Regions from separate parts of the Pontibacillus sp. ABV4_188 genome, predicted to be linked through region 1. Evidence: riboswitches for the same ligand, from Rfam matches in the RefSeq annotation. Region 1 holds a riboswitch; each other region holds the start of a gene.

The links. A riboswitch is a leader RNA that binds a small molecule or an ion and turns the genes downstream of it on or off. The one in region 1 is predicted to bind S-adenosylmethionine.
Positions count from the first base shown of each region.
Region 2: it holds a riboswitch for S-adenosylmethionine, as region 1 does, so the genes downstream of both, ACYX4O_RS07720 (Na+/H+ antiporter NhaC family protein) here and ACYX4O_RS02110 (sulfite exporter TauE/SafE family protein) in region 1, are expected to answer to the same signal.
Region 3: it holds a riboswitch for S-adenosylmethionine, as region 1 does, so the genes downstream of both, ACYX4O_RS06510 (methionine ABC transporter ATP-binding protein) here and ACYX4O_RS02110 (sulfite exporter TauE/SafE family protein) in region 1, are expected to answer to the same signal.
Region 4: it holds a riboswitch for S-adenosylmethionine, as region 1 does, so the genes downstream of both, ACYX4O_RS11780 (O-acetylhomoserine aminocarboxypropyltransferase/cysteine synthase family protein) here and ACYX4O_RS02110 (sulfite exporter TauE/SafE family protein) in region 1, are expected to answer to the same signal.

Region 1 is NZ_CM149975.1:390,226-398,653, forward strand. Features, by position in the region: gene ACYX4O_RS02100 (aldehyde dehydrogenase) at 146-1,447, shown strand; gene ACYX4O_RS02105 (NAD(P)-dependent oxidoreductase) at 1,520-2,401, opposite strand; gene ACYX4O_RS02110 (sulfite exporter TauE/SafE family protein) at 2,490-3,383, opposite strand; SAM riboswitch class I at 3,508-3,614, opposite strand; SAM riboswitch class I at 3,769-3,875, shown strand; gene ACYX4O_RS02115 (phosphoadenylyl-sulfate reductase) at 3,967-4,692, shown strand; gene sat (sulfate adenylyltransferase) at 4,715-5,866, shown strand; gene cysC (adenylyl-sulfate kinase) at 5,885-6,478, shown strand; gene cobA (uroporphyrinogen-III C-methyltransferase) at 6,514-7,272, shown strand; gene ACYX4O_RS02135 (sirohydrochlorin chelatase) at 7,287-8,045, shown strand; gene ACYX4O_RS02140 (NAD(P)-binding protein) at 8,058-8,428, shown strand, end outside.
Region 2 is NZ_CM149975.1:1,518,831-1,527,258, forward strand. Features, by position in the region: gene ACYX4O_RS07695 (DUF1028 domain-containing protein) at 1-357, shown strand, start outside; gene ACYX4O_RS07700 (RNA polymerase sigma factor SigX) at 623-1,183, shown strand; gene ACYX4O_RS07705 (zf-HC2 domain-containing protein) at 1,191-2,366, shown strand; gene ACYX4O_RS07710 (ABC transporter ATP-binding protein) at 2,428-3,369, shown strand; gene ACYX4O_RS07715 (ABC transporter permease) at 3,353-4,216, shown strand; gene ACYX4O_RS07720 (Na+/H+ antiporter NhaC family protein) at 4,399-5,739, opposite strand; SAM riboswitch class I at 5,800-5,907, opposite strand; gene ACYX4O_RS07725 (C40 family peptidase) at 6,313-7,209, shown strand; partial or broken gene ACYX4O_RS07730 (helix-turn-helix domain-containing protein) at 8,194-8,340, shown strand; gene ACYX4O_RS07735 (tetratricopeptide repeat protein) at 8,350-8,428, shown strand, end outside.
Region 3 is NZ_CM149975.1:1,284,939-1,293,366, reverse strand. Features, by position in the region: gene ACYX4O_RS06535 (GerAB/ArcD/ProY family transporter) at 1-99, shown strand, start outside; gene ACYX4O_RS06530 (hypothetical protein) at 162-287, opposite strand; gene ACYX4O_RS06525 (M20 family metallopeptidase) at 563-1,756, opposite strand; gene ACYX4O_RS06520 (MetQ/NlpA family ABC transporter substrate-binding protein) at 1,780-2,619, opposite strand; gene ACYX4O_RS06515 (methionine ABC transporter permease) at 2,635-3,297, opposite strand; gene ACYX4O_RS06510 (methionine ABC transporter ATP-binding protein) at 3,287-4,306, opposite strand; SAM riboswitch class I at 4,457-4,565, opposite strand; gene ACYX4O_RS06505 (hypothetical protein) at 4,686-4,961, opposite strand; partial or broken gene ACYX4O_RS06500 (HD domain-containing protein) at 5,146-6,124, opposite strand; gene ACYX4O_RS06495 (hypothetical protein) at 6,138-6,320, opposite strand; gene ACYX4O_RS06490 (LTA synthase family protein) at 6,853-8,428, shown strand, end outside.
Region 4 is NZ_CM149975.1:2,291,317-2,298,887, reverse strand. Features, by position in the region: gene ACYX4O_RS11795 (MFS transporter) at 1-1,211, shown strand, start outside; gene ACYX4O_RS11790 (hypothetical protein) at 1,241-1,654, opposite strand; gene ACYX4O_RS11785 (homoserine dehydrogenase) at 1,894-2,874, opposite strand; gene ACYX4O_RS11780 (O-acetylhomoserine aminocarboxypropyltransferase/cysteine synthase family protein) at 2,890-4,587, opposite strand; SAM riboswitch class I at 4,701-4,812, opposite strand; gene ACYX4O_RS11775 (manganese catalase family protein) at 4,920-5,810, opposite strand; gene ACYX4O_RS11770 (YuzF family protein) at 5,832-6,047, opposite strand; gene ACYX4O_RS11765 (HAD family hydrolase) at 6,200-7,327, shown strand; gene ACYX4O_RS11760 (hypothetical protein) at 7,535-7,571, shown strand, end outside.

The DNA of each region.
Region 1 (8,428 bases):
TCGAAACAAATAAATTGACCATACAGTACTAGAAGCGTATCTTTATATGCACGCTCCATTCTTTAAATAACACAAGTAACCAATCTAGAAATTTTATTAAATAAAATACTCAACTTGAATAAGACATATTAAAGGAGAATCGATGATGGAAAACTATCAAGAACTAACGCAAAAGCAGAAGTCATTCTTCCGTACTGGGAAGACGAAAGATACACAATACCGTATCGATATTTTAAATAAATTGAAAGATCTTATGACAACCCATGAGCAGGATATTCTAGACGCTCTTAAAGTGGATCTGAATAAACCTGAAGGGGAAACGAAACGTGCAGAAATTGGACTTGTCCTAGCGGAAATCAATTATATGATTGAGAACCTAGCGAATTGGTCCACACCGGAAGAAGTAGACACGCCATCAACACACGAGGGGGCTACAAGCTTTATCACACCTGAGCCTTATGGTTCCGCCCTAGTCATTGCTCCGTGGAACTATCCGGTTCAGCTTGCGCTTCTTCCGTTAGCGGGGGCAGTAGCGGCTGGAAACACAGCGGTCTTAAAACCATCTGAATTAACGCCAAACACATCCAATCTATTAGCAAATATGATCAATAACAATTTCTCAAGAGAGTATTTATGTGTCGTTGAAGGGGAAGTCGAAACAAGTACAGCTCTCTTAAAAGAGGACTTTGACTATATCTTCTTCACAGGTAGTACAGGTGTAGGGAGAATCGTTGCAGAAGCGGCGGCGAAGAACTTAACCCCTACAACACTTGAGCTTGGAGGGAAAAGCCCTGCCATTGTGCATGAAGATGCGGATCTTGATGAAGCAGCAAAACGTATTGCAGGCGGTAAATTCGCCAATGCGGGTCAGACTTGCGTAGCGCCAGACTATGTTCTTGCTCATAGTCGTATTAAAGATCAATTAATCGCTAAAATCAAAGAAGCCATCACAAGCACGTATGGAGAAAACGTTTCTGCAAGTGACTATAATCACGTTGTGAGTGAACGACATTTCGATCGTCTGTACAACTTCTTGGATAATGGAGACTTGGCTGTAGGTGGAAGATCAGATCGCTCTCAGCTGTTTATTGAGCCAACGGTTTTAGACAATATTTCGTTTGAAGACTCTGTTATGCAAGGTGAAATCTTCGGCCCGATCCTTCCGGTATTGACGTACGAAGAGACTTCAGAAGCGATTGATACAGTTCTAAATCGTCCAAAACCATTAGCCCTTTATCTTTTCTCTGATGATCAAGAGGTGCAAGACGATGTACTGAACAACATTTCCTTTGGTGGCGGTGCGATTAATGACACCATTAATCATATGACGACGCACTACCTGCCATTTGGCGGTGTGGGTGATAGCGGCATGGGTGCTTACCATGGTAAAGCTAGCTTTGACACATTCACACACTTTAAGAGCATTCTTAAGCGTTCCAATAAATAAGTCATAAAAAAGGCTTGGAGACCCTCCGTATCAAGGGAACTCCTAGCCTTTATTTTTTGAAAAAGATCTATTCTATTGTTCTTTCGCCATCATCTTATAATACTTATAAAGCGCATGAGTCCCGTCATTGTCCCCGCCAGCTTCACTCAAACGGTCATATAGATCTTTAGCCAGTTTTAGGCCTGGGACGGGTAACTCCATTTTATCAGCTGAGTCGATGGCGAGGTTCATGTCTTTAATGAAGTGCTTCACGTAGAAGCCAGGTTCAAAGTTTCCGTCGATCATTCGTGGTGCTAGATTAGATAGAGAGAAGCTGCCTGCTGCACCGTGCTGAATGCTTTCAAGAACCGTTTTGGGATCGAGTCCTGCTTTCTCGGCATACGTAATGGCTTCAACAACGCCCATCATCGTAGAGGCAATAGCAATCTGGTTACACATCTTCGTATGTTGGCCTGATCCAGCCGGGCCTTGCAAGACGACATTTTGGCCCATCGCTTCAAAAGCCGGGAGAACGTCTTTGAAGTATTTCTTATCTCCGCCAACCATAATCGTTAACTTCCCTTGCTCCGCGTAAATGTCGCTACCTGATACAGGAGCGTCGAACGCGTGAAGGTTATGTTCTTTTGCTGTGTCAAAGATTTGTTGAGCTAACTGAGGTGAGGAGGTGGTCATATCAATGAGATAAGAACCGGATTTCGCATGTTGGATAATCCCGTTGCCTCCAAGGTACACTTCTTCCACATCACTTGGGTATCCCACAATCGTAATAATAATATCTGAGCTTTCAGCGAGCTGTGCCACATCGTTTTTCCACGAAGCACCTTCAGCAATTAGGTCTTCTGCCTTCGTTTTTGTTCTGGTATACACGTTGACGGAAAACCCTATTTTCATCAAGTTTCGTATCATGCTTTTCCCCATAACACCCGTTCCGATAAAGCCAATTGTTTTGTTCATATGTATTCACCATCCCACTGATTTAATACGTTTAGTATAGCAGGTAGGCGGTGGGGATTACAGGAAATGGGGCTGTGGCATACGTACCCTACTGTTTCACATAAGACTTCCCGTAGTCTCTAATTCGAATGTACTTCCGTATTGAGAACGCAACCACCGTTAACCAAGCTGCCACAAGAATGCCGTAAATCATATAAATTAAAGTTGTATCTAAATCCACCGTTAAGAGTAACGTCCGTAGGTTTGTTAAGACGATAAACCCTCCCGCTAACACACCAAGTATTAATGCTGGGATCACTTGAACAAGCCAAGCTGCAAGGGGAGCGGCGACCACGCCTCCTATGACAAAGGCCATGACCCATAACCAGCTAAATTCTTCCCATCCGAGAAATAATATAAAGCCAAGTGTGGCGGATGTTGTAATGGCGAATTCTGTGGTGTCGACTGTCCCGATTACTTTCCTTGGGGTGGCTCCTTTTTGGGATAATAAGATCGGGGTGTTTACAGGCCCCCATCCCCCTCCACCGATGGCATCTAGGAATCCGGCTACGAACCCGAGTGGATAGATGAAACGCTTTTTAGGGGAAAGGGTTGGTCTTGATTTTGAACGCTCAACGTTAAGTAGTAAGAAGCGTATGAGTATGTAGACACCAAGTAGGAGCAGGAAGAATGAGACAAATGGCTTAATAACATCGCCAGGAAGACTACTTAAAAAGGCTGCTCCACAAAAGGCACTAATCGAGCCAGGTAGGATGAGTGGCAGGATTAATGACTTATCAATGTTCTTAAATTTGTAATGGGAATAACCAGATACGGCCGTTGTAGCAATTTCAGACATATGTATGGATGAAGACGCCACTGCAGGAGCTACTCCATAAGCTAGCAAAAGCGAAGAAGAGCTTAATCCGTAAGACATACCTAAAGCACCATCAATTAACTGAGCAAAAAAACCTACAAAAGCAAAGATTAATAGTTTCCTCAAAATACGTTCACCCCTAAATGTATTATTCTTATCTTTTTACTCGGGATTAAAATAAAAAAATAAAGCTAAGCGAGTATAGACATAAAAAAATCCCCTTATGTAAGAAGAGGTGAATAGTACCTTCTCCTTATCTTTCAGAACTGTTTCTGCTGGACGGAGCACCTTCTTCTTTAAGCAAGAGGTTGCTGCGGGATCGTAAGACCAGTTTCCTCCCCCGGCTCTGTATAAGGACGTATTCGAATTTGAATAGTTTCTAATGTAAAATACAGCCAGATAATTGTCAACATATTTATAAAATTATAAAAATTTGAATAAATTGTTGACATATTCTTCTATGGGGCATAGTATTTTGGATAATAAAATATTCAGCAAACGATAACCGAAATTCTTATCCTGAGAGGTGGAGGGACTGGCCCTTTGAAGCCTCGGCAACGGGTCTGATCTAGAGATACTGTGCCAACTCCAGCAAGTGAAATACTTGGAAGATAAGAAGATGGGTCACTGTATAGCAGAGTGAACCTCTCTTCTTGTCTTTAAGAAGAGAGGTTTTTGTATTCGATTAAAAGCAAGGAGGGAGGAGCTTATGACACAAGAAGTCGTAACGTATGAGCAGTTCACAGGCGATCCATTCGCCTCTTATCGACCAGATAATGAGGTGGAAGGTGCTTTAACGGTATTGAAATGGGCGTATGAAACCTACGGAGATTCGATTGTGTATGCTTGTAGCTTTGGAGCTGAAGGAATCGTATTGATTGACTTGATTTCGAAAGTAAAACCCGATGCGAAGGTTGTTTTCTTGGATACAGGAATTCATTTTCAAGAAACGTATGAACTAATCGATAAGGTCAAGGCCAGGTACCCTCAGTTGAATATTGAAATGAGAAAGCCAGATTTAACACTAGATGAGCAAGCTGAAGAATATGGATCAGCTTTGTGGAATAAAAACCCGAACCAGTGCTGTTACATTCGAAAGATTAAGCCACTTGAAGATACACTTAGCGGTGCAACAGCCTGGGTTTCTGGCTTAAGGCGGGAACAATCAGCAAGTCGTAAGAACACAAACTTTGTTAATAAAGATGAACGATTCCAGTCTGTAAAGGTATGTCCTTTAATTTATTGGACGTGGGATTTTGTATGGCAATATATCCGACTAAACGACTTGGATTACAATGTTTTGCATGATCAAGGCTTTCCGAGTATTGGATGTAAGCCATGCACATCTCCAGATGAAGGAGACGGACGATCAGGCAGGTGGAAAGGATTTAATAAGACAGAGTGTGGTCTTCACACGACAGGAAACCAAGATTAATCAATTTTTGGGAGGAATGAATATGACAGTTATTGCACCGCACGGAGGAACATTAGTGAATCAGTGGAGTACGAAAGAGGAAGCGCCAGAAGCAAATGTGAGCATCTCGATCGATAAGATGGCGTTAAGTGACTTGGAGCTATTAGCCAACGGCGCTTATAGTCCGTTAACAGGGTTCTTGAGTAAGGAAGATTATGAATCAGTTGTGGACCGGATGAGGTTATCAGATGGAACACCTTGGAGCATTCCGATTACGCTTCCAGTTGATGAGGAGAAAGCAAAACAGTTGAGTAAAGGCGATGTAGCTGAGCTGAATTTAGAAAACACGGTGTATGGCTATATTGAGGTCTCGGAGGTGTACCAGCCGAATAAGACAAAAGAGGCAGAGCAAGTGTACTTAACGACTGAACTAGAGCATCCAGGAGTGAAAAAGCTCTTTGCGCGCCCTGATTATTATGTGGCAGGTGAGATTGTTCTTATAGAACGCTCCGAGCGCGAGCACGATGAAGGGTTTTATTTAGACCCAGCTCAGTCTAGACAACGCTTTGAAGAGCTTGGTTGGAGTAAAGTTGTCGGTTTCCAAACGCGAAATCCTGTGCACAGAGCGCATGAATATATTCAAAAGGCAGCACTTGAAACGGTGGATGGCCTTTTCCTGAATCCTTTAGTCGGAGAGACAAAGAGTGATGATGTTCCGGCGGACGTACGGATGCAGAGTTATCAAGTGTTACTAGAGCATTACTATCCTGACAACCGAGTCGTCTTAGCGGTCTTCAGTGCTGCGATGAGATACGCAGGGCCTCGTGAAGCCATATTCCATGCTATTGTCCGTAAGAACTTTGGCTGCTCTCACTTTATTGTTGGCAGAGACCACGCTGGTGTTGGTGACTATTACGGTACGTACGATGCACAGAAGATCTTCTCCCATTTTGACAAAGGAGAATTAGGAATTACACCTTTATTCTTTGAACATAGTTTCTATTGCAAGGCTTGTGAAGCCATGGTATCTGGGAAAACTTGCCCTCATGGAAAAGAAGAGCACGTTATTCTTTCTGGAACTAAGGTCCGTGAACTGCTTCGAAATGGAGAGCGACCGCCTAAAACCATTAGTCGTCCAGAAATTGCAGATGTACTCATAGAAGGACTTAGGACAGATTCTTCTGTTCAATCTTAAACGGAAAGGGTGATAAATATGGGTTCAAATCTTACATGGCATGACGCCTCCTTGCAGGTTGATCATTATCGAAAACGAAACGGGCACCATAGTGGAGTAATCTGGTTTACCGGTCTATCTGGTTCAGGAAAGTCGAGTGTGGCTAACCGCGTGAATGAGAAGTTATACGAGAAGCACCTCCAATCGTATTTGTTAGACGGAGATAACGTAAGGCACGGATTAAATCAAGATCTTGGCTTTGCAGCTCAAGATCGAGAAGAGAATATTCGTAGGATCGGGGAAGTTGCGAAATTGTTTGCGGACAGCGGCACGATTGTGCTAACAGCGTTTATCTCTCCTTATCAAGGGGATCGCGGCCGAGTTCGTAATCTGCTTCCTGAAGGAGATTTTATCGAAGTCTTTGTCGATTGTCCGTTAGAAGAATGTGAGAAGAGAGATCCCAAAGGGTTATATGAGAAAGCGAGAAGCGGTGAAATTAAAGGATTCACAGGAATTGATGCCCCTTACGAAGCACCAACTTCCCCAGAGTTGGTTCTCCATACACACGAGCGGGATATTGAAACCTGTGCAAATCAAGTGATCGATTATTTAAAACAAAAAGGCTGGGTGTAGAAGACAACGTCCACTACATGAAGGAGTGAGAGCTGATGGCGAAGGTGTATATCGTAGGTGCAGGTCCAGGGGATGCTGAACTCATTACGGTGAAAGGATTACGAGCAATACAAGAAGCAGATGTGGTCTTATATGATCGTCTTATAAATGCAGATTTACTGAAAGAAGCGCGTCCGCATGCGGAACTCATATACTGTGGCAAAAGCCCTGATCATCCTTCTTTATCACAGGAGTCGATTAATGACTTGTTGTGCAAGTATGCTTCTAAAGGGAGGACGGTAACTCGGTTAAAAGGAGGCGATCCGTTTATCTTTGGCAGAGGCGGTGAGGAAGCAGAGGCGCTAGCATCTTCACGTATTCCGTATGAAATTGTGCCAGGCATAACGTCAGGGGTGGCTGCTCCTGCCTATGCAGGGATTCCATTAACTCATCGGGATTACAGTTCTTCTGTTTCCTTTATCACAGGCGTCACTAACCTTGAGGAAGATGAGTACTGGGAGCATGTGGCAAAGAGCTCAGATACTTTGTGCATTTATATGGGAGTAAGGAATCTTCCAAAGATTTGTAACAAGCTAATCCATCATGGTCGACCTGCTGATACACCGATCGCTCTCGTTCACTGGGGCACAACAGAAGAGCAGCAAACGGTAACGGGGACGCTTCAAGATATTGTCGACGCCACTAAAAGTATGAAAAATCCTTCCATGATTGTAGTTGGAGAGGTCGTAAAATTACGAGAAGAGTTGAAATGGTTTGAAAGCCTGCCAGCTATTGAGCCTCTCGTTGTGGGATAGAAAGGAAGATGATAATGGAAGCTGTTCTGTACGTTAGTCACGGAAGTAGAGTAGAGGAAACGAAAGAAGAAGCAGTTTCCTACATTCATCAAGTGCATCAAAAAGTGGCTACTCCGTTAGTTGAAATTTGCTTTCTGGAATTAGCCGAACCAACGATGGCTCAGGGGATTAAGCGTCTTGTCGAGAAGGGGGCAACAGACATCACAATTGTCCCTGTCTTATTGCTAAGTGCTGGTCATTACTATCACGATATACCGGATGAAATAAAAGCTGGCATGTCCCTTTTCCCAGGTATTCGATTCAAATACGGCAAGCCTCTAGGCGTGCAGAAGCGGATCACGAGTGTATTAGTCGACCGGATTCAAGAGGTCGCATCTTTCCAAGAAGACCTTCACCTTGTCCTGGTTGGAAGAGGCAGTCGCAATCCTGAAACAAAAGCATCTATTGAACAGATTGCAAGCTGGCTAGGTGAAGAAATAGCCGGAGCATCTGTTGATGTATGTTATCTTGCCGCTTGTTCTCCTACTTTCGAGGAAGGGATCCAGCGGGCAATCAAATCCAAAAAGAAGACGGTCGTGGTCCCATATTTATGGTTTACTGGCAAGTTAATTCAATCCATGGACAAGAGAGTGGGAAGTCTTCAACAAGAAGGGGTTCCCATTACAATGACTCATTACCTTGGTGACCATCCGATTATGATTCAGGCACTTGCAGACCGAGTCCGTGAAGCTCTTGTCAGTGAGGAATGGGACCAACAGATGAGAGTGACATAGGAGGGAGTAAAGATGAGCCAGATTCCTTTAATGGTGGAAACGACGGGCCTTTGTGCTGTCATTATTGGGGGAGGAAAAGTTGCTTGGAAACGTGCTAAAGCCCTGGTTGAAAATGGGGCTATGGTTACCATCGTCAGCCCGCACGTGACGGACTCCCTTCAAGAGTTGGTCAGCCTTTGCAAGGTTCGGTGGCTTAATAAGCGGTTTGAAGCAAGCGATGCTCGCGAGGCGTTTCTATTGGTTGTGGCGACAGATGACGAAGAGGTGAATGAGAGAGTACTTCAGGAAGCTGCTCCTATTCCCCTAATTAATGACGCCACAAATGCGGAGCGAGGGAATATCACTTTCCCAGGATTATTTAGGAGAGGGAAGCTTACCATATC
Region 2 (8,428 bases), 1.1 Mb from region 1:
CTTCTTGTCGTCAAAGAGAATGGAGGCTATGGAGGGTTTAATGATCGTTTCATTGACCTGCGAGTAGATGAACATGACGAACCTATTCATGAGTTAGTAAGGATTTATCACCTTCAGCAACTTTACTTTGGGGCTACAAAAGAAGAAAATGTTGCCTCAATTCAGGGAGAAGTAAAGCAAGAACTTTTGCTTCAATTGAAAAGGCTTGGATACTTACCTACAGTGAATGTTGTAGAATCTATAATGTATAAAGCCTTCACTTCATTTCTTCACAGAGAGAATTTTGAGGAGCGTGCACTTGAACATGGTAAACTTGACTTAGAGGTTCTGGAGTTTATGAAACATAAGCAAGTCTAAAGTTATAAAAACTCTGCTCTTTCTGAAAAGGGAGCAGAGTTTTTTATGGAGTAAATCTCGATCGCGAGATATGCAAATTAACTAAAGTGAGTGATAGGGGATTTTGACAGGACGGCTCAACACCATTCCCCCTTAAGTGATAATAAATAAGTCATAGAAAGTGTACATAAAAATCTTTGAATTTTTTTCTATAGATCTGTCACAAAAATAGCAAATCTGGTGTCTCTATTATGAAAGCTGTTCGAAAGGAGGGACCGCTTTGGAGGTGAGAGCGAATTTGTTCGATTCGAATTACTCCAGTGAAACAGAGCCAACAAGAGCTCAGTTTCACCAAGTATTTAAACAATACTATCCAAATGTCGTACGAAAGATTATGAGCATCGTACATGATCAACAAACAGCAGAAGAAATTGCTCAAGAAGTATTACTGAAACTTTATCATTCTGACTGGCAAGACATGGAGTCTATTCCTGCTTGGCTTATGAAAGTTGCTGTTCGTTTATCTTACAACTACATACGAACCGAAAAACGACAGATGAAAAAAGCAGAGAAACAAGCCGAATATAGTAATGATTTAATGGCTTCAGTAGAAGAAACCTATATGAAAAAAGAAGGCCGTCAAGAAGTAAAAGATGCGTTAGCTCAATTAAATGAACGGGATCAACTGTTACTAATGATGAAATTCTCAGGCTTTAAGTACGAGGAGATTGCTCAAACAGCAAACGTTGAGCGTACCTCCGTTGGTACATTGATTGCCAGGGCTAAGAAGCGATTTAAACATGTGTATTCTCAAATGAAAGGGGATGACCGGGATGGCATGTATTGAGAACGGAATGTTACAAGCATATTTAGATGACGAATTAACCCGTGATGAGAAGAAGGTTGTCATGCAACATTTAGAAACCTGTGCTTCTTGTCGTGAAGAATTAGAAGAATTACAAGCGCTGGAGTCTGAAATTGAACTCTCGCTTCAAGAACAAGATCTCCACATCGATGTAGATGCTGCCTGGCGTTCATTTGAAAGCAAGGTGCAGAATAAGGAAATGAAGGATGACTCGATTGTAATCCACGGTAGTGAACAACCACAAAAACAAAAAGGAGTGTTTAAATTGACAACGAAAACCAAACGTTTTATTGCTTCTGGAGTAGCAGCGGCTACAATTTTTGGATCTCTCGCTTTCCCACAAGTTCAAGTTGCTGCCGATCAATTTCTTTCCATGTTCCGCGTCAATCAGGTTGAAATGGTTAAACTGACGCAAGAGGATATGAACGAAGTTGACCAATGGCTAAGCCGTGAAGAAGAAGGGACATTTGAATTGAAAGGGCTTGGTGAAATAGGAATTTCAGATAGAACAACTGAGTTTAACAGTTATAGTGAAGAATCTAGATTTAACCGAGTGCAAGAAGCGGAGGAAGTTGGATATGATGTTCCGGAAATCGATTCATTTACATTTGAAAGCCTAAACATTGATCCAGGGTATAAGATGAGCTTTAATCTAGATGTAAAAAAAGCCAATAATTTATTAACGCAGTTCGGTGTGAAACGACAATTTGATCAAGCATTAGATGGAAAAACGTTCTCATTACAAGTTGGAGAATCACGGAATTTCGATTTTAGAAGAGAAGAGGACCAGGTGAGTTATTCTAAGGTTGACGCTCCGACCTTTGCGGTTCCTAAAGGTACTTCAGTTGAAGAGCTCAAGGATACATTACTAGAACTTCCCTTTGTTCCTTATAATGTAAAACGTCAAATTCAGCAGATTCAAAGCATAGAAGAAACATTACCACTTCCTTATATTGAACATGAGGATGAAGAGTTAGAAGAGTTGAATATCGCAGGAAACAAAGGATATTTAATGAGTAGCGATAGCGGGGCTACAATTATGTGGCAAGAAGGGGAGTACATCCATATAGTAGATTCCTATACGGTTCATGGCCATAATGGGATTGAAAAATCTCGTCTAACGAACCAAGAACTAAAATCAATTGCCAACGATTTAGCACAATAATTATGAAGGGCTGCTTAAATGCAGCCCATTTTGTGCGTGTGTGTTGAAAGGAGATAGGGTTATGAATGTGATGGAAGCTAAAGGGTTAACGAAAACCTACAATGGCCAGGCTGGTATACGTAATGTGTCTTTGGAAATAGAAGAGGGCATGGTTTATGGATTTCTTGGTCCTAATGGTGCTGGGAAGAGTACGTTTGTGAGAACCATGTTAGGACTCTTAACCCCTACAAGCGGAGAAGGAAAGATTTTAGGGGAACCCATTGGTACGCCGGAATCAAGAGAAAAAGTAGGTTATTTGCCAGAACTATTTCGATACCCAGATTGGCTCACAGGTCGAAAATTACTTGAAAGTCATGCAGAATTGTGTAAAGTGCCAGTACGTGAAAGAAAGAAGCGGATCGAAGAAGTGGTTGACCTCGTTGGGATGAAAGGCCGCGATAAAGAAAAGATTAAAGGGTATTCAAAAGGGATGTCACAACGCATTGGACTTGCTTGTGCGCTAATTAATGATCCAAAATTGATCTTCTTAGACGAACCAACATCAGCTCTTGATCCAATAGGAAGGAAGGATGTCCGTGATTTAATGCTTCATTTAAGAGATCAAGGGAAAACCATTTTCTTGAATAGTCATTTACTCAATGAGGTAGAGTCAGTTTGTGATCATGTATCTATTGTACATAAGAGTGAACTAATCGTTCAGGGGAAATGGCGTGAACTCATGATGGTGGAAGCACAGGTTGAAATTATGTCATCGGTTGAAGCTGAGTCAAGAAATCTTGATTTTCCTGACTTTGTTCGTAATGTAGAAAGAAAGGAAGCTGTAAATGGCCGATCTAAAGCATTATATCAATTGAAGAGGGAAGAGGATATTCCGAAACTTGTCGATTTCTTGGCGAATCATAAGCTTCCAATCTATGAAGTAACACCCGTTATCCCTCATTTAGAAGATGTGTTTATGCATTGGGTGAATGAAAAGGAGCGTCGTTATGTGGACCATCGCTAAGTTAACGTTTAAAGAAATTGTATCCAAACGCATTTTCCTTATTACAATGATGATGACAGCCGTGTTTCTTATTTTATATGGAATAGCTATACATTTTGCAGTTAAGGATTGGAAAAGTTTTGGAGCCTCTACCGTAGACCAAATGATGCAGCAACAGCTATTTTCCTCTCAATTATTAAGCATAGGGCTTTATTTCTCATCGTTCATTGTTGCTTTGCTCTCCATTTTATCAAGTGTAAGTGCAATCGCTAGTGAAATAGATAGTCACCAAATCGATACGTGGCTAATGCGACCTATAACGCGTACACAGTTTTTGTTTGGTAAAGTAATTGGTCTTGGAGGGTTGTTAATTGCTTACGCGGTTTTTTTATTTGCGGGCATCATTATTCTGCATCAAGGCATAGGCGGCGAAGTTGTATCCCTGGATTTTACCATTAGCCAAATTGTAAGTGCTGTAGCAACGTATATGTTACAACCCCTTGTTTTAGTAACGTTAGGTGTCATGTTAAGTAGCCGAATGACAACGCTAAATGCGGGGATTGTGTTAATTATCCTGTACGGTTCTGCTTTTATAGGAGGGTTTGTAGAGCAAATTGGAACTATAATGGAGAAGGGAGCGCTTGTGAATATAGGCATTATTTCAAGCCTCATTTTTCCTGTAGACGCTATGTACCGTAAAATGACTGTATTCCTATTTGATACAGCGGACAACCCTGTCAGTCTTGCTCAGCAGGGGATGTTTGCAAGTGCATCTACTCCTAATAATGTGATGATTCTTTATACCATTATGTATGGATGTATTGCGCTCGCAGTAGCGATTATATTATTCCGAAAGCGTGATGTGTAGGAGGGAGTCACATGGGAAAGTGGATGTCTATTCCATTATTTACGATTTTCTTTTTATTTCTATTATTTGTCTTTACAAAAAAGGAGACAATGGCGGGACAATTGTACGTTTTTGATTCATTTTTATAGTTCACAAGTATTAAAAAATGACGGGATACATACATCCCGTCATTTTTAGTAATTTTATGCTGTTTTCTTAAAACGTGGAAATCCAATTGCAATTGCAATGATACCGGATATAGCTATTAATATAGGATAGAAAGAGTACGGCAGTAATTCTATTGGTGATAGGCTTCCAATTTGGGCTGCAGTTAATAACTGTGCTCCATATGGAATTAAACCTTGAACCGTACAAGAGAAGATATCGAGTAAACTTGCTGACTTTCTGGAATCAATCTCATATTCATCAGCAATGTTCTTTGCTAATTGTCCTGTCGTAATAATCGCAATTGTATTATTTGCTGTAGCTAGGTTTGTAGTTGCTACAAGGCCAGCGATACTGCCTTCAGCACCTTTTTTAGAACGAATTCCTTTTGTAAGTGTATAAAGAAGGAATTGAATCCCACCATTGTGTTGAATCATGGCTACAATCCCGCCAATAATAATAGTAAGGAAAATTAATTCCGACATCGAGTTAATCCCTGATGTAATGTTTGTCATAAAAGCATCAAGAGAGTATTCCCCACTGACTCCTCCAATGATTCCAGAGAGCAGAATTCCGCCAATGAGCACGGCCATAACATTCAAACCTGCTAACGCCCCCACTAAAACGCCAATATAAGGAATAACCTTTAACCAATTGAAACTGTCTGCCTCAACAGAAGAGGTTCCACCTGAAGTGATCACAATTAAGACTATAATAGTTGCAATGGCTGCAGGAAGAACGATAAAGAAGTTCGCTTTAAACTTGTCTTTCATTTCCGTTTTCTGTGTTCGAACCGCTGCAATTGTCGTATCAGAAATAATCGATAGGTTGTCGCCAAACATAGCGCCACCAACTACTGCTGCAAGTGATAATGCCGCAGTGAAATCCGTTTCAGCACTAATTCCGACAGCAATGGGTGCTAGAGCACTAATAGTACCAACTGATGTCCCCATAGAAAGTGATATAAAGCCAGCAATAATGAAAATTCCAACTATAATTAAGTTTTCAGGAAGATAGGTTAATGCCAAGTTTACTGTAGACTCTACTGCTCCAATACTGCTTGCCACCGATGAGAAAGCACCAGCCAATATGAAAATAAAAACCATAATCATAATGTCAGGGTGGCCTGCACCTTTTGCGAATTGCTCGACTTTCTCAAAGGTTGGCTTTGTTCGATTTTGCAGGATTGCTACAATGGCTGCAATTAGGGCTGGAATTAAGATTGAAATATAATAGAAATCACCTGTTACTATTCCGGATCCTACAAAGATAACTAAGAAAATGAATAAGGGTAACAGGGCAAGTGGATTCCCTTTGTTTATATTCATGTTGTTGCACCTCTTTCTTGCTTGTTTATAATATTGTGTGAAAAATGACATGTGATAATCAAAAAAAGCCCCCTTCTTGATCAGAAGAGGGCTTTTTATTTAGAGCTCCTCTTCTCATCTATCAAGTGTAACCTTGCTGGATTTGGCACAGCACTCATTAATAATGAGCCCGCTGCCGAGACATCGTAGGGCCAGTCCCTCCGCCTCTCGTGATAAGAAGGAGTATTCATTTTTGTTTTACATGCAATGTCTAAGTTTACTTATTACATGTTTTATTGTCAATGAAAGAAGAAGAAATGATGCATTAATAGAATTTACAAAAAAGTAAGATAAAAGGCATGCCTTTGTGGGTTGGAAGATCCTAGATTAAACTAATTGGGGACAACTCCCTAAATAATACTGCGCTTAGAACGTGTACTAAAGTTTCATTTTTCTTTATTACCTACATTTTCCTATTACAATGAAAATGGAGTTTTGAGTGGATTTTGTAGAATGTTTATAAAGAAATATGTCTTTTTTGAAAACAAATTGTAATATAAACGTAACTTTATGACAAAGAAACTTTTGGTAGAATAGTCGTAGAAGAAAAAACAGACGATACTAGAAGAAAATGGAGTGGGGAATATGTTGAAGAAAATTGTAGCATGCGGAATGGCGGTAATGTTTACGTTTAGTGGCGCATCTGTAGCTGGGGCGGCTAGTCAAGATGATTTATTAAATGTAGCTAAGAATCACATAGGTGTGCCTTATGTATTTGGTGGCCAGAGCCCTAGTGGATTCGATTGCTCAGGATATACACAATATGTTTTTAACAAAGTGGGTATTTCAATCCCTCGTACAACTGGAAGTCAAGCAACAGTAGGACAAGCAGTTAGTAAAAGCAATATGAAGCCAGGAGACCTAGTATTCTTTGAGAACACATATAAAGCAGGCATCTCGCATGTCGGGATTTATGTGGGTGGTAATAAGTTTATTAGTGCTACATCTAGCAGGGGAATTGACATTGTTTCACTTAGCAACCCATACTGGGGACCTAAGTTTGCTACAGCGCGCCGTGTAGCAGGGTTAAATGCAAACAGTTTGTTTGCTGATGTAAATGAAAACCATGTGGCTTATGAAGCAATTAAGGCTTTAGTGAGCAGTGAAATTATTAAAGGGTACCATGATGGTACATTCAAACCTAATAAGGATGTTACTAGAGGGCAAGCAGCTGCTTTGTTTAATAGAATCATTGATCATGAAGCATCTGATAATACGACATTCCCTGACGTAGACCCTAATCATCAATTTGCTAATGATATAGCAGCGATGGAAGAGCTAGACATCATTAACGGCTTCTTAAATGGAGAATTTAAACCAAACGAAACAATCACATTCAGTGAAATGACTACAATGGTACTGAACTCGTTTGAAGCATCAGGTATTGCTAAGGACCAAAGTATAAAGAGCTATTCCGCAGAAAATGTCTCCCGCGCCGATTTTTCTTCAACCTTATATGAGACGCTTTACCAACACCAATAGAAAGTCTATTTTACTGTACGGTTATAACTCCCCTTTGGTTTCAAAAACCAAAGGGGAGTTTTTATATTCTATTGTTCTTATACCCAGCTTGCTAGTTCTATAAACTAGTATAGATGAATCGATACGCAATTTAACTTTTGGCTTTGTTCATGTTTATTGTTGATTTTATACTCCTTCCACATAAGCCCCCTTATACGGAAGGATTGAAACTGAGACATTTTAGTATGGAAAGGGCCGTTACGATTATGAGTGCTTGGACTTGCTCGGGGACAACTCGTTTTCTGCGGGGAGCTGGGAAGCCTCCTCGTTCGCTGTCGCTCTCTGCGGGGTCTTCCCTAGGCTCCTTCCCCCGCGGGAGTCTCGCAGTCCCCGAGCAAGCCCCGACTTTTAAAGAGGTGAACGGCCCCCGTAGGTAGCATCAGGGGGGCTGAAGTCACCCCATATAGCATGTTTTGTTAACCCTTATATGGTAAAGGTGGGACTGGAAACTGCGAGACTCCCGTGGGCAGAAGAGCTTAGGTGAGCCACAGGAAAGCGATTGGTTTCCAGGCCCACCTTATGCACAATTGAAGTTAACGAAAACATTCTCTCAGCTTTGAGTGTTCATGATTACTGCTCTATTGTTAAACATACTTGTGATAAAAAGGTTACGATCAATTTATAGTTCGAATGAACCTAGCGGAGTAAGGTTTCGGGCCATAAGAACTAGTACTCTAGTACCTAAAATTATCAGAATATTGATATATTTCTAATTATTGATTATGATGAATATAACTTACATCCTATATTCGTAATATGTTTGGGAAAAATTGCAGATATAATCCAGTCTTTATGGCTATATTTATAGATTTGCTTTCCCAAATGAGTAAACGGTTGTGAGAGGGGTAGTTGGAACATTTGAAGCATATACTCTAGCAAAGGATGTTGCTTCACTAGAGAGTGAGTTGATATTAAATCTTAAAAGGGTCTGAAGTAGGAAAAACAATTAAATTACATCGGTTAAACCAAAATCGTACTCTTGAAGAAACGGCTCAGGGAATTTGTTCAATTTCTTATTTAAGTAAGATCGAAAATGGGCTTACTAAATCAAGTGAGGAAATTGTTCAGCTGCTCTTACATCGCCTGGATATTCCAGTTGAAGTGCTTGAAGAAGGTGTAGATGAAGAGTTACTCGAACAAGAACTACACGAGTGGTACACCGTAATTATGCATAGAGAAA
Region 3 (8,428 bases), 890 kb from region 1:
GTTCCTCTTTATGTACACGTTCCTATGCAAATGATTATACCTGGCTCCCTCTTTCTCCTTCTCCTTATTAGAAAAAGGAGAAACAGCCAATCAAAATAGGGGGAAAGGCACGATTTACTTTTTCACCTAGTAAACCGTTCCTTTCCCCCTATTCTACGTCCTTAGACAATTTTCTTAATCAGGCGACCAAGCATCCTTGGAATAAATGTAACAATTGCTACAATCTTATCAACTAGTTTATGCAACATGAGAAGTCCCTCCTTTTGTTTGTTAGTTATTCCTTTCACCCTAATAGGCCTTCCTAAACGCTTCTAGCCCAATATGAGACATAGGTTGCATGTTTCGACTATTGCCCCGGAAATATTTCTACATCATTAGACACCATATGTGTTATTAAACGTTATTTAAGCCCAAACTATGACGAAAAAGGAGCCACCTATCTATACAAATGGCTCCTTTTACAGGGAAGTTCTTTATGTGAGGAAGCTTTGAATTGAGATAAACGGCCACGCGTCCACAACGCTAGCGAAACCATAATTTCAACTAAAGTTTTTAAAGATGATTAACCCTGTTTAGATTGAAAATCTGCTTGAACTTTCTGCAACAACTTATGGTCTGTTAACAAATCCAAACCCGTTAAGGCTAGTGCCTTCGCTCCAGTAATGAGCGCTTGGTCTCCTCGTTCTGATTTTGCTGCTTCTCTAAAGGCATCAGTGTGCGGAACGAGGTCAGAGGATCCTATTTTTATATAAGGATGAATGGTCGGAATGACTTGACTAATGTTTCCCGCGTCTGTAGAGCCAATTCCTTCACGTCCCTCATCTATATAGTCCTCTCCCAAGTCTTTTATCCTCTTACGGAAAACGGCGTCAAATGTTTCATTTAAAACAAGGTTATCGACTCCGTTTTGAATAGGTGTGACTTTAACGCTCGCTCCGGTTGTGAGGGCTGCTCCATCTGCGATCCGCTTCACTTTCGCTGTTACGTCATTACATGCTTCACGGGTAGCTGCTCGGACGAAGAATCGAGCTCTTGCGTAATCTGGGACGATGTTCGGGGCGACGCCACCGTCTAAGATCACCCCGTGAAGACGAACATCGTCTGTTACGTGCTGACGGATGGCATTCACACCATTAAAGAGTTGGATGACACCGTCTAAAGCATTCACTCCGTATTCTGGTTTAGCAGCAGCATGAGCTGATTGGCCGTAGAACTCGAAGTCTAGTGGATCAACAGCCAAAGATTCTGATGTGCCGTTTGTTTGATTGGATGGGTGAACCATCATACAAGCATCAAGGTCCTGAACAAGGCCATGTTTGACAAACGTCCCTTTAGCGCTTCCGTTTGGTCCCCCTTCTTCAGCAGGGGTTCCAAGAACAACGACTTCCCCACCAGTTTCTTCAAGAACTCGGCTAAGGGATATGGCAGCCGCAACACTAGTTGTGCCGATTATGTTATGACCGCACGCATGACCGAGTCCAGGTAAAGCATCATACTCAGCAAGGAATCCTATTTTCGGGCCATTTCCAAGTCCTTTTTTACGGGCAATAAAAGCTGTCTCGTGCTCCGGAATGCCCTTCGTAACTTCAAATCCTTCACGCTCTAACAGTTCGCACAACGTAACACTTGCGTAATATTCCTCGTTACCAATCTCCGGATTCTCATGGATCCGGTGACTCGCGTCCAGGTATACCGCCTTTTGGTCATCCACATACTGCGTAACTTCTTGTTCTAACGTCATTTCAACTGTGCTCATGCCACTCACTCCTTTTCTTTACATTACCAACCGATTTTGTCTAAAGATACGAACGTCGGGATTAGAGAATCGTTATAAGTTTCACGGATATGCTCTGCAATTTCCTCTGTTTGGTAGATCTCTACAATCTTTTGGTACGCTTCCTTATCCGTTTCATCTGCTCTTGCTGCAATAATATTGATATAAGGTGTTGCGGTATCTCCTTCGATGAAAACCGCATCGTCTACAGGGACAAACCCTGCTTCTACTGCTACTCCGTTATTAATTACACTAGCAGCCACATCCGGTAATACGCGAGGTGTTTGAGCCGCTACAACTGGTGTGAATTCTATATTTTTTGGATTTTCTTTAATTTTATCTAAAGAACCGTTTCCGTCGAAGTCATCAGGAAGTGTGATGATGCCTGATTTCTCAAGTAATAGAAGCGCTCTTCCCATGTTGGTTGCCTCTTTCGGGATGGCGATGGTACTACCTTCTGGAATGTTCTCAAGATTATCGTATTCCTCTGAATAAACACCCATTGGTGCAATAATGGTTGTCCCAATTGGTTCAAGGTCAAGGTCATGTTCTTCAATAAATGAATCGAAATAAGACACCGTCTGGAAAGCATTTAGATCAATGTCACCATCTGCTAGAGCTAAGTTAGGTCGAACGTAGTCTGAGAACTCAACAAGTTCTATATTGATTCCTTCTTCTGATGCTTTTTCTTGAATCGGCTCCCATAACGGAACGCCAGAGCCATTTAAACCGATCTTAACGGTCGTCGTCTCCTCATCTCCTTGAGCCTCTGTGCTACCACACCCTGCTAGGGCGGCTCCTACTGTTACTAATAGTGCTATGAATAGAATCATTTTTTTCTTCATATGTAATTTCCTCCTTTATCGTCTGCGTACAGCTTTTGAAATGTAATTTCCTAACGTTTGCACCGTCTGTACAATGACGACGAGCAAAATGACAGTTACGATCATCACATTCGTTTCAAATCGTTGGTATCCATAAGAAATAGCTAAGTCACCAAGACCACCGCCTCCAACAAAGCCAGCCATTGCTGATGCACCGACTAAGCCAATGGTTGCAATCGTAATGTTTAAGACAAGAGAACTTAATGCCTCTGGTAAAAAGACACGGTAAATGATTTGCCAAGGCGTTGCCCCCATCGATTCTGCCGCTTCCACAACACCTGGGTTAACCTCTAGCAAGCTACTTTCAACTAACCGAGCAATATAAGGCGCCGAAAAGAACACAAGAGGAACAACGGCTGCTGCAGTTCCGATTGAGGTACCAACGATAAACCGTGTAACCGGTAAGATCGCTACTAATAAGATAATGAACGGAATTGATCGAAAGAAGTTCACAATACCGTTTAACACTTTAAATAAAGGACCGTTCTCAAGTAGTCCATTCTTTCTTGTTACAACAAGAGATATCCCAAGGGGTAAGCCAATCACAATTGCAAACAGTAAAGCGATAGCTACCATAACAATCGTCTCTTGTGTCGCTTCTAAAATCTTAGGCCAAAATGTGGCTAAATCAACTTGCATCTCGCGTCACCTCTTTCACTGTTACAGACTGCTGGATAGAGTGAAGAGCTTTAAAGATCTCTTTTTCTCCACCAATAAATTCGACAATTAAGCTTCCAAATGGTTCACCCTGTAGTTCAGTAATTTGCCCATATAACACGTTCACTTCAACATGATGCTGAGTGGCAGCCCGGTAAAGAATAGGCTCTGAAGCTTGTTCTCTTAGGAACGTCACCCTGTAAACGTGGCGCGTACTGTCTAAGGCTTGTAGAATCGATTCAGGAATCTTATCGTTCATAACCGAGCTTACAAAGTTCTTCGTTGTCTGATGCGTAGGGCTAGAGAAGATATCAAAAACTGTTCCTTCCTCAATCACTTTTCCATCTTCCATAACAGCTACCCTGTCGCAAATCTCTCGAATAACTTGCATCTCATGTGTGATCATTAGGATTGTAATGTGGTACTCTTCACGAATTTGTCTCAAAAGGTCCAAAATCGAATCGGTTGTCTGAGGGTCAAGAGCTGATGTAGCCTCATCGCAAAGGAGTACTTCAGGAGATCGAACGAGTGCTCTTGCAATACCCACCCGCTGCTTCTGTCCTCCTGAAAGTTCTTCTGGGTATTTTCCTGCCTGATCTGCTAACCCGACAAACTCGAGGAGCTCTTTTACTTTTCCTTCCACTTTCTTGCCTTTTTGTCCGTCTAGTAATAGGGGGAAAGCTACGTTTTGATAGACCGTCTTTGATTCTAGTAAGTTAAAATGTTGAAAGATCATCCCGATACGACGTCTTTCTTTTCTTAGCTTGGATTTTGGCAACTGAGTCAGGTCCTCTCCGTCTAGCCTCACTTCTCCTGATGTTGGGCGTTCAATTAGATTGACGCATCGGAGAAGTGTACTTTTCCCTGCCCCACTAAAGCCAATGACACCGTAGATGGCTCCTTTATCAATAGACACATTGACTCCGTCAACGGCTCGAATCGTTTGATCGTTCTTCTGGTACACTTTCTCAATATTATGTAACTCAATCATGCTGTCTGCCTCCTTTGATATTCAAAAACAGATCGGAATACTTGGTTTACAAGCTATAAGTATCCTATTTTCTTCTTTTCTGGCAAACAAAAAATCCCCTCTTCTTAAAATAATAAGAAGAGGGGATTTACGTATATGTAGATCCGTCTCTTCTCATCTTTTAAGCTTAAGCTTAAAGGAATTGGCACGGTGTTCCAATTAAATAGAATCCGTTGCCGAGGTTTCAAAGGGCCAGTCCCTCCACCTCTCTGGATAAGAAGATTGTTTTCAAATGTGTTTTTCGTTAATCCATATATTACACGGGGCGATTAGAATTGTCAAAGGATTTTTAACAATTTAATAGTTAAAAATTTTATTATTATTTTAGTAGCATACCTCACTATCCCCAAATAAACATCAGATAACCATTAAAGGCAGCTAAGATTACACTTAGTAGAAGCGTCAAAATGGGAATAATTTTGCCCTTCCCTTTCTCTTGGATGACTCCCACGATCCCTGCAATCAGTCCTATAATGGCTGTATATCGTGTTAAATGAGAGAACGTTACAATCGTTAACAGTCCCTCCATAGAAGCTACTATAGCGAGAGCAAGTAACTGTCCTACAAATATGGCTAACATACATAATGAGATCTTTCCTGATACTGCTTTTGGCACCGGTGTTCCCTCCTACTATTGGTTATGTAGGTAAATACCCTTATCTTTTGGGATCTATTCCTTAAAAAAATGAAAGGACAAATAAAAATCGAGATGATTTCTGACAATTTGCACTCTTTAGTGTATGACTTTAGTTCGTTAACACCTTAATCGATATAAAAGAGAGAGGCGCGTAACCTCTCTCCTACACATTTACTATTTTTACATAAGCGCCTTTCTTGGCTTTTTCATATGCCTCTTGACCCATCCGCTTCACGTTCTCAGATTGTTCAGAAATCCTTATAAGACTACCCCCGGCTCATGAAGCAAGGATCAATAAGCCTGACTTTGCCTTTTCTATGTAGATCGTAGTCTTGAGGATTTTCGATCACGGAAACAGTTTGATGGAGTTGATCTAACCATTTATGCACACTTTCTTTATTACAAGATTGTAGTAGATCCAATACCGCGCGATCTGTCTTTTGTAAATCATAGAATGTAATGACACCTTCGTCTAAAGCTGCACGTACTGCACGCGCAAGGCGATCGTAGCCAAAAATGTTCAAAGGATGCATAAAGAAATCAATGACCTCCTTATAGTACACCTCTACAAACCATTCCGCACTTTCGGCATTTGCTACATACATTTTCCCGTTAAAACACTTTAAGCTGGACAAAAAAGTATGGATTTCTTCCTTGTCAATATGCCCATACTGATACATATCTCTTAATGTATAGTCCACTCGATCTGCACAAAGTTCAGGAGCAGGTTGTTCTAGTAACGTCCACTGCTCGTCATTCCCAAGAAGATCGGATACCTTAAAACCATACTTCTCTACTATCTCAGGAACTTCTGATTGTTGAATAATGCGTTCATATATTTTCTCATGATAGTCCTCATCTTTATTGTCGATAACAAAGTCAATGACGTGTGAAAAAGCGGTATGAGACACGTCATGAAGCAGCGCAGCAATCTGCTCTTCAAGGCTCCCACCTAAGCGCCTGATCAGAAGCATGACACCAATGGAGTGGTCGTACCTTGTCACGTTCCAAGTATCATTGACGAGAACGCTTGCCCCTCCTTGATAAATTCCCTTTAAACGTTGGACAAGAGAACTATTGATTAACTCTTCAAGTACATCTTCAACCACAACTGTCCCATAAAGCTGATCTGTAACACGCATTCTACCCCTCGCTTTATTCCCGATTAGACTCTTCTAATAATTGATCTACTTTCTTCTCCAAACGATCTAAGCGCGCTCCAAAATTTCTCTTTATGATGCCTTTTATAAACAGAATCAAAGACACCACAAACATAACCATCAACAACACGACAACAACCAACATCATAAGCCCAGGTAATCCCACATTAGATATCACCCTATCCCTCCCCTTTCCTTATTATATAATACCATAACCCCATCCCACTTTATCACTGTAAAACCCCACCGCGTGCCAGACACCCTTTAGCGCTGCAAAGAACTGACGGGTGTCTGGCACCCTTTAGTTCTGCAGAGAGTCAACGCGTGTCTGGCACGCTTTAGTATGATGAAGTGAATTTGTAGTTTAAATGTGAGGATATTGGTGAATATAAAGGGGGATATTGTCGGTGCGGATTTTGTTTTTTACTAAATATGTAAACATAACCTTTGATATTACGTAAAAAACATGTTAAGTTTTTGTAAGGTCATAGATTTAAAATCGTGACAATTCTATGAATAAAGGGTACATTTCATAGGCATTTTGGCTAATTTATGGACTGTTCCCATTGACCTTTTCCAAAATAAATCTATAATTAAATTCTAAAGAATTTGTAAATGTAGGATCTCAAGCACATTGACTATACAGATAAAAGCACGATATCCTCACTCACAATCTATCATGGAACTAGGCGATCAAAGGAGGATCACACATGAATAAAAGAGTAGACCGGTTGCTACAAAATGGACTATTCTTCTTTCTCATAGCTACCGTACTGCTATGGACCAAATCTTATTTAGCATTTAGATTTTCGTTTTCCTTAGACTTAGAAAATACAATTCAAGAATATATCCTGGCTCTTACACCATTAGGGTCCATTTTGTTCTTCTTATCACTAAGCTTCATTTTTCCAAAGGCAAAGCGCATTAAAGCATTTCTTACCCTATATTTCATCATGTCATTTGTTCTATTCGCAAACGTTGTGTATTACCGTTTCTTTAATGACTTTATTACGATTCCGGTATTAATGCAGTATAAGAACTTCGCTCAGCTTGGCGGAAGTGCAAAGTCTCTTATGAGTTTCACAGACCTCTTGTTCTGGATTGATGTTGTTGCTCTATTCGTTTGGGCCCGAATGAAAAAAGGCCACCTTTCACTTAGCGTGAAAAAACGCACAATGGGCGCAATTGTTGCTACATCTCTTTTAGCGATCTCGTTGAACCTGAACTTAGCCAACGAAGAGCGCTCTGAACTATTAACTCGTACATTTGACCGTGCCATGTTCGTTAAACTTATGGGTGTGTACAATTTCCACCTATACGACACGGTTATGACGGCAAATACACAATCACACCGTGTATTCGCAGAGAGCGATGAGCTAACAGAAGTACGAAACTACCTTTCTAGTCAAAAAGATCCTAAAAGCGAGAACTTTGGGGCATTAGAAGGTAAGAACGTCGTGCTTATATCAATGGAATCCTTACAGAACTTTGCGATTGATTACAAAGTAAATGGTAAGGAAGTTACGCCATTCTTAAACGACTTAATTGACGACAAAAACTCTGTTTACTTTAATAATTTCTATCACAACACTGGTCAAGGGAAGACATCAGACTCTGAGTTCCTACTTGCGAACTCCTTATATCCACTACCACGTGGCGCTGTCTTCACAACCAATGCTGGTAACGAATTTAATGCAACACCAGAAATACTAAAAGAAAAAGGATATACATCCGCTGTGTTCCACGGCAATAACGATAGCTTCTGGAACCGTGATGTCATGTATCCAGCTCTAGGGTACGATCGCTTCTTCTCTAAAAAAGATTATAAAGTGACTCCTGAAAACTCAGTAAACTATGGATTAAAAGACATTGAGTTCTTTGAACAATCCATGCCAATGATTAAGAGCTTAGAGAAACCTTATTACACGAAATTCATTACACTAACGCACCACTACCCATTCGTACTAAACGATGAGGAAGATGTAATGATTGACAAGACACAAACAGGTGACGGCACAGTAGACCGTTATTTCCAAACAGCACGTTATATGGATGAATCTTTCAAGAAATTCTTTGAAGATATGAAAGCAAACGGTGAGTATGAAGATACGGTATTCATTATGTATGGAGACCACTATGGAATCTCTGAAAACCATAACCGAGCAATGTCTGAAATTATGGGCACTGAAATCCGTCCCTTTGAGCATACTCAGTTGCAACGTGTACCTCTTATTATCCACTCTCCTGGTTTAGAGGGTAAAACAGTGGATACAGTCGGAAGCCAAA
Region 4 (7,571 bases), 1.9 Mb from region 1:
GGTCTGCTTCAGTATTTTTGCTAGCGGCACTTGGTATTACTGCGATTGGTGAATGGGTTTTCCTTATCGCTTTAAATTTAATGGTATTGAATAAGACGGGATCCCCTTTCGCTGTCACGATCTTATATTTATTAAGACCTGCTGCCATGATTGTGACTAATGTATGGGCAGGTAGTTTTGTTGATCGTATTGATCAGCGAAATACAATGCTAAAGTTAGACCTAGTTAGAGGGGTGTTTGTCCTCTTCCTCTCCATAACAACGAACCTAACACTGATCTATGGGCTTGTTCTTCTCATTTATATGGCAAGTTCTATAAGTGAGACCACTACTTTATCTTATATGACAAAACTTGTTCCGGCAGAGAAAAGAAAACGTTTTAACGCTTGGAGAAGTCTGTTGGATTCAGGTGGATTTGTACTAGGGCCTGCCATTGCAGGTTTATTATTTATGATTAGCAGTTTAAATGTTGCCATTTTATTAAACGGGTTATCCTTTATTTTATCTGCTCTTATCGTTTTAAAGCTCCCTAAAATGAGCGTATGTAAGCCTGAAATAGAGGGATCAGTGAATAATTCGTTACACTTACTTCTGACTGACTTGAAAGCCGTCTGGCATTTTACGAAAACCTCCAGACAAATTGTATTGACTTATTCTTTAGTTGGTTTAGTAATGATTGGAGCTACTGCTATTGATTCTTTAGAAGCGGCATTTTCGAAAAATGTATTATCTTTATCCGATATGGATTATGGATTTTTGGTAAGTATAGCGGGCACGGGGTATATTTGCGGTTCTTTGGCTATGATCGTCCTTGCTGAACGTTTGGGAAACCGTTTATTAGTATGGGGTGGGGCAATTCTTGTAGCTTGCGGGTATGTAACCTATGGATTCTCGACGATCTTCATTCAAGCTGCAGCAGGATTCTTTCTCCTTTCCTTCTTTATGGCCTGGGTGCAAACTGGATTTAACACATATGTTCAGCAGTCGGTTCCAACGCCTATGATTGGGAGAATCTCCAGTGTATACGGTTGGGTCGAAGCACTTCTTACAATATTTGCGACAATTGTTATAGGAATGTCAGCAGAAATTGTTACCATCCAAAGTTCTGTAGCGCTTGCGACCCTTTGTGTCTCAGGAGTCATTGTTATTCTCCTTTGTGTATATCTATATCCAAAAGGTTCTTCCACTCAATCAAGTAAATACCAATATTGAATAAAAGAGGCTCTCTTCAACGAGAGCCTCTATTTCGAGGAAGATGGTAATTCGTATCGTTTACCAATCGTAATCCCATCAAGCAATGGGATCTCTTTCTCGACAATTTGTTGAATGGTTTTACCCGTCAATTCACCTGACTTATTTACCGTTATACTTCGTGTTAGATAAGTTACTTGTTCAGCTTCAATACTTAGAGGTGGCTGTGTCCCTTCTTTGTTACGAGTAATGTAACTTGGATACATGAGGCTGACAAAGCGTTCGTTTTGGGTATCATTTCTTATTTCTAAATTGATAGTAAATGTAATTTTTTCCTCACTCTCGTTTGTTACATGGTAGGAGAAATTTTGAATGGAAATCGGTTCATCTGACTTTTGAACCGATGAGCAAGAAGAGAGAAGAAAAGTAAGGATGATAAAAGCTCCCAGCCATTTCGGGTGCATAGAAAAGACTCCAATCTGTAAATCCTTATTATGGTATGATGAACCCTCACTAAGGGGCCCTTCTTATCAAAATCATGTATAATTATTAGCTTAGGCAATTTGATTTAATGAGTCAAGTTCTGTCAAGGTTTACACGATTAATCAAATGTTATAGATTTTACTCCCATATCCATCTGGTTTAATTTAACCATAAATGTTAAAAAGCTCAAAGTTAAAGTAACTTTGAGCTTTGTCTTCATTTATTGGAACTGATGAACGCTGCTATGGGACGGTTGAAAAATAGTAATAAAATCTTCAATCATACCACTCGCAGTGGACGAAGCTCCTGCTCCGGGACCGGATAATGTTAAGGAGCCTGCCAAATCGGTATGAATGACCACACCGTTTTGGACACCATCATTCGAGTAAAGAGGATGCTGTTCTGTAAGAGGAATGGGTTGAATGGATGCTCTAACATCCCCATTTTTCCATTCAATTGTGGCCACGTGCTTTATTTTTTTATCCATAAATGAAGCTTCGAGGATTTGAGTAGGGTCAACTCTATCAATTCCTTCTACATATACATCGTCCCAGTTAGGTTGCTTTCCATAAAGGAGCTCGCTGATAATCATTAATTTGTAAAAGGCGTCGTATCCTTGTATATCATTGGTTGGATCTGCTTCGGCATATCCTCTTTGTTGGGCTTCTTTAAGTGACTGCTCAAAAGAAGTCCCATCTTCTCTCATTTTGGTTAAGATAAAGTTCGAAGTTCCGTTTAAAATCCCTTCCACTTTTTCAACCTGGTTTACTTGTAGGAGCTGTTGAAGAGTGCGGATAACAGGGGTTCCTGAAACGGTTGTCGATTCATACCCTAAAGAAACTGAATGTTTACTTGCTAATTCTTTTAACTCATTTCCGTGTACGGCGAACATTTCTTTATTGGCTGTAACAACGTGCTTGCCTTGTTCAATTGCTTTTTTACAATAGGTGAAGGAAGGCTCTTCCCCAACAATTGCTTCAAGAACAATGTCTATATTTTGAAGAAGTAAACAATTAAAATCCGCTGTTACAAGAATGGAAGAAGGGATCTCGCGTTGCTTTTTTAAATCTTGTACTAGTACTCCCGTGATTTCAACGGGTTCTCCAAGTAGTGCTTGGATTCTTTCTTGATGAGAATGAACAATTTCTATTACCCCTTTTCCTACTGTTCCGTAACCTAGTAACCCAATTCGTATCGTCATGATGAGCCTCCTTGATCAAGTTGTGCGAAATAATACTTTATCCTGTTCTTTATTTACACTTGAGGTGCGAGCGTGAATAGCATCTTGATATAAATTATTTGTTTGAAGGAATGAAGCATGTTGGTCTTTTAATGACTGTAATTGACCCTCGCTAAGTGTATTCGATTGATAGGCAAAGAGCTTTGTATTAAGACCTATTTGTACCGGAGAGTCTAGTTTTTCAGTAACATAAACAATATCAGCCCCGTGAATAGCCTCGTTTTTAAGTTTAAATCCTAATCGAGACAATTTTGAACGTTCTTCTTCAGAAGCACCATTACCAATAATTGCGATACTTTTAGGCCGAACGGTCGTTTCATCTCTGTAAAGGCTTGATTGTAAGATAACAGAGGATGATGGTACCGAAGGAGATAGGCTCGTTAAACCTGTAGCTTCTTTGATTGCTTGTTCTAAGTCTTGTAACAGATCATGAGTTGATTCAAGTCCAACTGATAACCGAATTAAATCTTCTGTTACCCCTGTTTTCAATAGATCTTCCTCATTCAGCTGCTGGTGAGTCGTTGATGCGGGGTGGATAATGAGTGACTTCGCATCTCCTACATTCGCTACATGAGACCACAAGTTAATCGTATCAATCACTTTTCTCCCTTCCTCGCGGCCACCTTTAATTCCAAAAACAATCATGGAGCCTGCACCTTGACCTAAGTACTTCTCTGCTAGCTGATAGGATGGATGTGAAGGAAGTCCGGGATAGGAAACCCATTCCACACCTGGGTGGTTCTCAAGATAGGTTGCGATTTCCTTTGCATTTTGAACATGGCGTTCGATGCGTAAGTGCAACGTTTCAAGTCCTTGCAAGAGATGGAAGGCATTGTGTGGACTTAAGCAGGCACCAATATCTCTAAGCAGTTGAACCCTTAATTTGATTGCGAATCCTGCCGCTCCCACGTCAAGTCCATACCTTAGTCCATGGTAACTAGCATCTGGCTCAGTGAAGCCCGGGAAGTTCTCATGATTCCAGTCAAATCGACCTCCATCAACAACAACACCTCCAATAGAAGTTCCATGGCCCCCAATCCATTTCGTAGCCGAGTGGACAACAATATCCGCACCGAATGAAAGAGGTTTGCAAAGGATCGGCGTTGCAAAGGTGCTATCTACAATAAGGGGAATGTGATGTTCATGTGCGATGTCAGCAACTGATTCTATATCTAATACGTGTAAGCTAGGATTACCAATTACTTCAGCAAAAATTGCTTTTGTCTTAGTTGTGATGGCATCACGGAATTGTTCAGGATCTGTGCTATCGACAAAGGTAACATTAATTCCATATTTAGGGAGTGTTGTGGCGAAGAGGTTGTAGGTGCCCCCGTAAAGGTTCGTAGAAGCCACAATTTCATCACCAGCACTCGCGATATTCAAAATAGCAAGTGTAATGGCAGACATGCCAGATGAAGTTGCAACTGCTGCTACTCCGTCTTCTAAAAGAGCAACCCGTTGCTCGAAGACGTCCACTGTTGGGTTGCCAAGACGTGTATAGATGTTGCCTGGTTCTGCTAATGAGAATAGGTTTTGAGCGTGATCGGTGTCGTTAAACACATAAGAAGTGGTTTGATAAATGGGTACAGCACGAGAACCAGTTGTTGGATCAGGTTGTTGTCCTCCGTGTAAACTAAGTGTTTCCTTTTTAAATAAATAGGGGTTATAAGTCATAACAATTCCTCCTTGGTTAATAAGTCTAGGAAAAATTGCCATACAGGTGAGGGAAAAGAAGAGGGCATATAAAAAACCCTCTTCATAAGAAGAGGGTGTATGTAACAGTCCTCATCTTATCTTCCAGATCCACAGACCTGTAGGATGTAGCACCACTCAAGCACAGATTGCTTGAAGGTTGCCGGGCTTCGCAGGGCCTAGTCCCTCCGCCACTCTAGATAAGATATTCATTTTGTCTTTCATCATATGAGCTTGTTATGGATTATAGAACAATTTATGAGCACCGTCAATACATATTCAGACCATTTTTTATTTTCTGAATCCTAGTTACTCTAAATATTTTCCATTAAGCGCTTAGCGATTCGCCTATAATCATCTGCGTCAACGCCAGGGGCAAATTGTTCTGGGATATCGTCTAAGTCCGGAATAGGTGCTCCTTTAGGGGAACCTTCGATGACTTTTAGCGGTTCCCCTGTTTCTGGATTGCTTCCTTTCCAAATTTGTTTAACATCTTTGTAGTCTGTATCACTAAATGTGTATAGAATATTGTTTAATCCTTGTTCTTCATATTTTCTGGCATAATCGAATTTTGAGTTATCAAGATTAGGAACAGGTAGCATTTTCGTTACATCTACTCCTGTTGCGATCTCCAATGCTTTGGCATAGGCAACGACATGAACGCCTCCACGAACGAGTAAATAACCGATCATTTCTCTAGCTGTGGGGTGATCTGTCATCTCATACACTCTCATTTTATGAGTTCTGGCCCCAAGTTCTAAGAAGAAATTGTGTAAGAGATCCAATACCAGATTTCCACTATTAAATACATTATCTCCTGACCAAGCATTTCCCATTGAATCTCCTACTAACGCTGTTTGAGCGGTTGAAATAAATTGGTACGTGTTACGGGCATCTTTGCCAGCTTGCAGAGGTGTAATATCAGGAGGACCAGGGAACGTGTTATCTTTTGAGAGCAGGTTAATGGATGTTGTCACTAGTTCTACATGTCCCATCTCTTCGGCAGTAATACTTGCTACTAAATCGTAAAAGGGTTTTAACTTTTTCTTTCCGCGGAAGTTAAAGGATTGGAACATATAGTTATTAAGTGTCGACATTTCACCAAATTTACCGCCTAATAATTCTTGCACAGCTGCCATTGCGTTTGGATCACCGCGTTCTGGAATAGGTAATTCTACTAATATACGATTTTCTCGTTTAAACAAAAGAACACCTCCTTTTTTAGTTTAGGAAGAGGGGAATACCCAAACGATTTGCTGAGTTCGAATGAAAAACGGGGTATTATTCATTTCGACTACGATATGGTCCGGCAGTACATTTGTCAGCTTTCCTCGTATTGAACCTTGCGTGGTCTGAACGGTTACCTGGCTCCCTGTGACGGATTGAAGAGTTTGGTAGACATAGGGGTCATAAAAGGATTGTAAATAAGATGAGTTATCCATGTGCTTCTCTCCTTTGCTGTCATCTCTTGAACACTTTATGCCTGTTTAGGATTGTCCTATCACCAATAGGGTGAGAAGAAAAGCTTAGTCTGTTCTTTTGTGCTTTACCTTGCTACAATAGGACATAAATCTAAGAAGAGTAGGTGAGCCAATTGGGAAAAACAATACTTTTTGATGTTGATGGTGTTTTACTAAGTGAACATAGGTATTTCGATGCTTCAGCGTTGACGGTGTGGGAGCTTGTACATAGCAATAATTATTTAGGGCTTCAATCTGACCGATTCCATACAGATGTAACAGAGAATGAAGTAGGAGACCTTCGAGCGGAAGTTTTTCAGGATGATGAAGTACTTTATCTGATTAAATCAAAAGGGATTAATGCAAACTGGGATATGGTGTACTTAACGTTTTCTTTCCAACTGATTCGCTTGTTGTCTCAGTTAAGCGAGACAAATGGGGAATATGTAAAGAAAGTGCTGCAAGAGATGACGTTAAATCGCGAGACACTTCAAGAGATTGGAAAGGAACTTTATAAAGCTGGAATAGAACCAGACTATAAAACGTTCGTTCCAGTTATGAAAGAGTCAGAAGCAATGCGAGGTGAATTACTCACGTACTTAAACCATGTTGCTTATGAAATGACAGGTATTGAGACGATGGCATTTACGCGTAACAGTGAACTTTGGGAGCTTGGGAGGGAGACTTTCCAAGAATGGTACGTTGGTGAAGGGTTAACGGAGAAGTCTATTGGACGTCCAGCTTATCAGAAAGGGAAAGAAGGATTTATCCATATCGAAACCCCCTTGGCTACAATAGAAGAACTTGATGAACTATTTACGAAGCTGAAAGAAGAGGGCCATACTCTAGGTATTGGAACAGGCCGACCAGCTCTTGAAACAGTAGAGCCTCTAGAGAATCTTGGTATTATCTCTTACTTTGATCGTAACCGCATGGCCACAGCATCTGATGTGCTAGAAGCTGAAAAGAAACACGGAGAGAAAGCCCCGTTAGCTAAGCCGAATCCGTTTACGTACATGTTCGCGTGGTTAGAACGTTCAAGTATTGAAGAAGCACTAATGTATACATTTACTGAAGAAGAGAAAGACTCTGTAGTCATAGTTGGTGACTCCTTAGCAGATGGTCTAGCTGCACAAAGCCTTGGCTGTCACTTCGTAGCTGTCTTAACCGGACTCTCAGGTCAAAAAGCAAGACATGAATTCGAACAAAATAATCAGCACAACATCATCAATAATATCAAAGACCTTTATCAAGCTTTATAACGTAAATGCTTTAACAAAGTAATGCGGTGACGCGTGCCAGACACCCTTCAGCGCTTTAGTGAAGTAGTGGGTGTCTGGCACCGTTTATTGCTTTAATTAGATAGTGTGATAAAGTGATGTTTTATCATAGAGAAGATAGAGTAGGTTTTCTTATTGTAGGTTATAGAGAGTAGAAGGTGTTCATAGGATAATAGCGGAGGGGATTCTATGCTAGAGTTATTCTTATGGACATTGGCTAGTCTGA